Pontiella desulfatans: one gene and its partner. The protein of the gene in region 1 binds, or shares a complex with, the protein of each later gene. Links are inferred from orthologs where the notes say so. Each region holds a gene or a part of one and is shown in the gene's direction. Other genes may lie near its edges. The genes, in order: E9954_RS11355 and gcvH.

Evidence for each region.
Region 2: the proteins of E9954_RS11355 (region 1) and gcvH are in contact, whole or in part, in a crystal structure (PDB 3A7A), measured with the Escherichia coli proteins. The link is inferred for Pontiella desulfatans from one-to-one orthologs.

The regions. Positions count from the first base shown.
Region 1 is NZ_CAAHFG010000001.1:3,223,006-3,226,098, reverse strand. The notes cover bases 8-2,780. They hold E9954_RS11355 (lipoate--protein ligase family protein), read left to right. Parts: upstream 8-869; coding sequence 870-1,691; downstream 1,692-2,780. Other genes in these bases: fbaA (class II fructose-bisphosphate aldolase), read left to right, coding at 2,734-2,780; E9954_RS11345 (HPr family phosphocarrier protein), read left to right, coding at 2,233-2,505; E9954_RS11350 (hypothetical protein), read left to right, coding at 1,754-2,233; E9954_RS11360 (adenosine deaminase family protein), read right to left, coding at 8-823. Also shown: more of E9954_RS11360, read right to left, coding at 1-7; more of fbaA, read left to right, coding at 2,781-3,093. UniProt on the Escherichia coli protein: Catalyzes both the ATP-dependent activation of exogenously supplied lipoate to lipoyl-AMP and the transfer of the activated lipoyl onto the lipoyl domains of lipoate-dependent enzymes.
Region 2 is NZ_CAAHFG010000001.1:4,273,232-4,276,300, reverse strand. What follows is about bases 1-2,749. They hold gcvH (glycine cleavage system protein GcvH), read left to right. Parts: upstream 1-1,057; coding sequence 1,058-1,441; downstream 1,442-2,749. Other genes in these bases: E9954_RS15210 (nucleotidyltransferase), read left to right, coding at 2,622-2,749; E9954_RS32540 (hypothetical protein), read left to right, coding at 2,453-2,683; lipB (lipoyl(octanoyl) transferase LipB), read left to right, coding at 1,539-2,258; panC (pantoate--beta-alanine ligase), read left to right, coding at 1-839. Outside these bases: more of E9954_RS15210, read left to right, coding at 2,750-3,069. UniProt on the Escherichia coli protein: The glycine cleavage system catalyzes the degradation of glycine. The H protein shuttles the methylamine group of glycine from the P protein to the T protein.

The DNA.
Region 1 (3,093 bases):
TCGTTTTCAGTTTTATGGCCGCCTCGGAAAACAGGAACGTACCGTGGCCGATGCGGTTGGCATAGCACTCGGTAATCGCCTGGAAAATGGACTCGGGGCCGTAGGCCTCGCCGGCGTGCACGGTCTTTCGCAGGAAATGTTTGTGCGAATAATCAAAGGCTTCCTTGTGGTGGATGGCGGGATAGCCGGCTTCTTCGCCGGCCAGATCGAACCCGACGACCGGAAGGCCTTCGTCGCGTAGTTTGACGGCTTCCTTGGCAAGCCCGAGCGACGCGCGGGCATAGGTGTAGCGGATGTTGGTTTTGCCGACGCGGTTGATGAGCCGGTCGTAGTAGGGCGACATCTGGCGGTTGAAGCGCCGCATGGCGCACAGGATGACGCCGCACTCGAACGGCATGTCGTTCTCCGCCACCGAGGCGTTGAGGTGTTGTTTGGCCCTCCCAAGTCCCCGGCAGACGGCCCGGACGACGTCGCCAATTTCGGTGCCGTGGGTGATGTGCAGCTGCGGGGCGAAGCGCACTTCGATGTAGCGGACGCCCTCGGCATGCGAATCCTCGGCCAGCTCGAACGCGGCGCGTTCGAGGTTTTCGTGGTTTTGCAGCACGCCGACGGTGTAGGCGAAGCCGGCCAGGTATTCGCCCAGGTTGGCGTAGCGTTCCTTGAACACCAGCTCATTCAGGCCGGCCTCCTCGTAGGAGGGCAGTCCAACCTTCCCGGCCTTCGCCATTTCAATGAGGCTTTGCAGGCGCAACGAGCCATCGAGATGCAGGTGCAGGTCGGTCTTCGGGATTTTTCGAATGAATTGTTCAGTGATCTTTGACATTGTTGCGCTACTTTAGCCGCCAACAAGAAACCGGACAAAATAAAAAATGCTGATAGTTGAATCCCAGAGCCTGGACGTCTACCGCAACCTGGCGATCGAACAATATCTCATGGATACGGTGCACGACCAGGGGCCGGTGCTGTTCCTTTGGAGGAGCGAGTGCGCGGTGGTGATGGGCAAGAACCAGAATCCGTGGCGCGAATGCCGGCTGGACCTGATGGAGCAGGAGGGCGTTCCGCTGGCGCGGCGCATTTCGGGGGGCGGCACGGTTTATCACGATACGGGCAACTTGAACTATTGCGTAATCGTCGGGCGTGAGGAATATCGCGAGGAGCGGGCCTATGAAATGGTTTTCCATGCCTTGGAAACCTTCGGCGTCCGGGCCGAGAGGACGGGCAAGAGCAATCTGAGCGTGGACGGGCTGAAGTTTTCGGGAAATGCATTCGCGTTTCGCCAGGGGAGGGCGCTGCACCACGGAACATTGCTGCTCAATACGGATATGGAACGGCTCGGCCGCTATCTGGGAACCATGCTGGAGGGCATTCAAACCCATGCGATTGCCTCCGTCCCCGCATCGGTGGCAAACTTGGGGCTCGATCTCCCGTCCGTTGCCGATGCGCTGAAAAAAAGCTTCGGCATTTTCTATGGCAATGGCGGAATTCCCCGGTTTTTGGACGATGAATTTCCGCAGTCGGGCATTCGCGGGTTGGTCGATCTCCAGCAGTCCGACGTTTGGCGCTACGGCGCGACTCCGCGGTTTTCTTTGCAAATCAACGGGTTGCCGATGGAGGTGGTCCGGGGGATGGTTGTGGCCGGGGATGCCGCCGGAATGCCGTTCAAGGATATTGCGTTTTCCTTGGTTTGCTAGGTTGACTAAAAGGGGTTAAATACTTAGATTGTAGTCCGAAACCTACGATATGGAGGCATTACATGAAGGTGTTGGCTAAGTTTTTTGTTTTTGTAACCATCGCGACCGTGATTGCTGGGTGTGCCAGCGACACGGCCTATATCCCGCGCATCCCCCCGGAAGCGCAGGCTAAATTGCTCGATTATTTTGAAAAACCCGATAACAAGGTGTTCATCATTGCCATCGATCCGGGCGGCGACTTTGCCTATGCCTACGACTATGGCAAGTCGACCCTCAAGGAAGCCGCCCGCGTTGCGGTTAAGAAATGCGACGAAAGCCGCAATGACAATGGAATCATTGCCCGTCCCTACATCTACGCGATGAACAACGAGGTCGTTTATGAAAAAATGATCCGTTCCGCGCAGAAGAGCGGTAATGTTGAACAAGAGCGTGAAGCCCAGAAGCAAGAGCTTGAGCAGGTGGATGAGGCCGAGAATCCCGAAGCCGTCAAAGAGCTCGAAGCCGAAGACGCTTCGGCTGCAGAGCCAGTTGAAGAGATGTAATGTTCGAAGCTCAGGCAGTCGTTCAAAACGAGGCCGGCATCCATTGCCGGCCTTCTGCTATTCTGGTCCGGGAAGGCTCGGCCTATTCCGGCGAGATCCTCGTGAAGGCCGCCAGCGGCGCATGCACCCTGACCTCCGCCCTTGAATGCATCATGCTGGGGCTGGAAAAGGGAGCCGAAGTAACCATCCAGGTGACCGGCCCCGATGAAGACGGGTTTGGCAAAAAGCTTGTTGAGCTCTTTGAAACCCACTTCGACTTTCCCCCGCAGTAGCCGGTTCCTCCGGAGCCGGCCTAGAGTGGGGGAAGCGGTGAGGGGGCGAGTGGGGGATGATTCTCCCTGTCTCCGATTCCCCCCGTCTCCCACTCATGTTTTATCCCCCTCATATAATCCCCCACCGGGGTTGACCCCCGTTCGTTTACTGGTATAGTTCCCGCGAATTTTTGCCAAATACATTGGCTTTAAAGAATAATCCAACCCCATAACCAGGAAGGAAATATCATGTCTACTAAGGTTCTTGACGCTGTAAAACCCGGTGTTCTGTTTGGTGACGACGTTGCCAAGGTGTTCCAGATTGCCAAGGAAAACAAATTCGCCCTGCCGGCCGTCAACGTTGTTGGCTCCGACTCCATCAACGGGGTTCTCGAAGCGGCTGCTTCGGTCAACTCCCCCGTAATCATCCAGTTCTCCAACGGTGGTGCCGCCTTCACCGCTGGTAAAGGTTGCCCGGCCAACGGCGCGGCTCTCGGTGCAATCTCCGGTGCCCAGCACGTTCACATGATGGCCGAAGCCTATGGCGTTCCGGTAATCCTTCACACCGACCATGCGGCCAAGAAACTCCTCCCGTGGATCGATGCCCTG
Region 2 (3,069 bases), 1.1 Mb from region 1 along the record:
TCATTGAATCTCCCGAAGAGATGCAGCGCCTTGCGCTGTTCCTGAAGCGGTCGGGCAAGACGATCGGCTTTGTGCCCACCATGGGGTTCCTGCACGCAGGCCATCTTTCGCTCATGCGACTGGCCCGCGAAAAATGCGATGTGCTGGTTGCGAGCATCTTCGTGAATCCAACCCAGTTCGGCCCCAACGAAGATCTCGATGCCTACCCGCGCGATTTCGAGCGGGATGAATTGCTCTGCGAAGAGGAGGGCGTCGATATTGTTTTTTATCCGGAGCCCGGCAACATGTATGCCGCCGACGCCAGCGTGTGGGTGGACGAGGAGTCGCTCTCGGGCGTGCTCTGCGGCGCATCGCGCACCGGCCATTTCCGCGGGGTTTGCACCGTCGTTGCCAAGCTATTCAATCTGGTGCTGCCGGATCTGGCCGTCTTTGGCGAAAAGGATGCGCAGCAACTGCGCATCATCGAACGCATGGTGCGCGACCTTAACTTTCCGGTGGAGATTGTGCGGGGCGCCATTGTTCGCGAACCGGACGGCTTGGCGATGAGCTCGCGCAATAAATACCTGACCGAACTCCAGCGCCGGAATGCGCTTTGCCTCAGGCAGGCGCTCGACCACGTGGTGGATCTGGTTGGCCAGGGGGTGGTGGATGTTGCCGTTCTTGGAAAGTCCGTCGCGAATCTTATGGCCAGCGTGCCCGATGCGGTTGTCGACTATGTCGAGTTCGTCGATGACGAAACATTGCAGCCCGTCGGGCGGGTCAAAGGGAAAACCTTGGTTGCGCTTGCCGTGAAAATTGGAACAACGCGCCTAATTGACAATGCCGTGGTCGTGCCGTAGTGGTTTGCAACGGAAACGCTTGCAGGATTCCCTTCATTTTTTGGATATTTTTGTTTGAATGCGATGAGCTCATCATTACATTGGTGACCGCTTTGGGAACAAAGGTGCGGTAGCCAAGCGGTTAGGCAGTGGATTGCAAATCCATCTAGATCGGTTCGACTCCGATCCGCACCTCCACTTTTTATTCAGGTCATTAATCGATAACCAGGAGATGTAATATGTCGGTTCCACAAGATCTGTTCTACGCCAAAACCCATGAATGGGTATCTCTCGATGACGGCATCGCAACGGTCGGCATCAGCGACTTTGCCCAGAGCCAGCTCTCTGACCTGACCTTTGTTGAATTGCCCGAGGTGGGAACCGAGTTTTCTGCCGGCGACGAAGCCGCCGTGGTTGAATCCGTCAAGGCCGCCGCCGATGTCTACGCCCCCGTGGGTGGCGAAATCATCGAAGTCAACAGCGAGCTGGAAGACAACCCGGAACTCATCAACAAAGACGCTTTCGGCGCTGGCTGGCTCTTCAAGATCCGGGTGAACGACGAGTCGGAAGTGGATGACATGATGGATGCGGATTCCTACGAGGAACTCTGCCCCGACGACTAGTCGTTTTCCATGCATGGAATGTCGAGGAGGATGCCTATCCTCCTCTTTTTGTTTTTGTGCCGCAGGCGCACCGCCTGCCTCCGCCAAGAGGAAAACCATGAAGGCCTGGTCGGTCAGTTTCAGCAATCCCGTTCCCTATCGGCAAGGACTGGACATCCAGCGCCGTTTGCTCAAGGCGCGTCAGGATGGGCTGATTCCGGACACCGTGTTGATTCTTCAGCATACACCGACCGTCACGCTGGGCAACCGCGGGCGCGATAACTATCTGCTCAAGACCGAAGCGGAATACCGCGAGCTGGGCATCGACCTTTTCCATGTCGAGCGCGGTGGCGATGTCACCTTCCATGGCCCCGGCCAGTGGGTGCTTTATCCCATCCTCTACCTCGGCGGGAACGACGCCGATTCGCACGGCTACCTCAACAACCTTGAGGAGACCGCCATCCGCACGTTGGCCGACCATGGCATCGAAGGCTTTCGCCGCGAAGGCAAGTCCGGCGCGTGGACCCAGGCCGGAAAGATCGCCGCCATCGGCTTCCGCCTCAAGAAATGGGTCTCCTTCCATGGCATGAGCTTCAACGTCGCCAACGACCTCATGGGTTTCGACACCATCGTGCCGTGCGGCCTCGTCGGCGAACCCGTCGCCACCATGAAAACCATCCTCGGCGACCAATGCCCGGAAATGCCCGCCGTCGGCGACTCCCTCCTCAACCATTTCTCCACCGTCTGCAACCGCGAACTGGAACGGTTCGATGCGGATGGGGAGCTGCCTCCTGATCTGGCGAGGTTCATCGTAGACGAAGATTCCAGCTTCGTTTGATTCTGCAACGCGCGTTGTTCTGCCTAACGAAGCTGGAAGCTTCGTCTACAAAATCCTGAACGGCACGGCGGGGATGCGGAGGGTTCGAGCCTCGCGTGCTTGTGGCGTGTGGCGTGCGTTCGGCGATCAGCTCGAAGGGCAGGTTGCCTTCCAATCCTTTTTCAGTGGCCGAATGTGGGCAATAGGGGTTTGATATGTACGGCAAGCAAACCTATTATGCCGGTGTGAAAAACGAACTGAAATTGGATCGAAGCGTGTTGTCTGTGGTGTCATTGCATGCAGCAGGCGACGACAAGGCGTATTGGCAATCTCGTTCTCCGGAAGAGCGGTTGCAGGCGATTCAAATGAACAGGCAGGCGGCTTATGGAAAACCAAGTGCTACCGGACGACTTCAAAGAATTCTTGAAGTTGCTAAACGCTCATGAGGTTGAGTATCTGCTGATCGGCGGGTATGCAGTGGGCTACCACGGATACCCACGAACGACTGCGGATATGGATGTCTGGGTGGCTTTGAATCCCGATAATGCAAGAAAGCTGGTCGGCGTCTTTCACGAGTTCGGCATGGTGTCGGATGACATCTCGGAAAATCTCTTTCTTGAGCCCGGAAATATTGTGCGCATGGGATTGGCTCCGGTAAGAATCGAAGTGCTTAATGAAATCGACGGCGTTGAATTCGATGAGTGCCGTAGACGTTCGTTAAGCACTCAAATTGATGACGTGGACGTTCCCCTTATTTCTCTTGCCGACTTACGGCTAAACAAAAAGGCTTCGGGACGTTACAAAGATTTGGATGACCTCGATAACCTGCCGG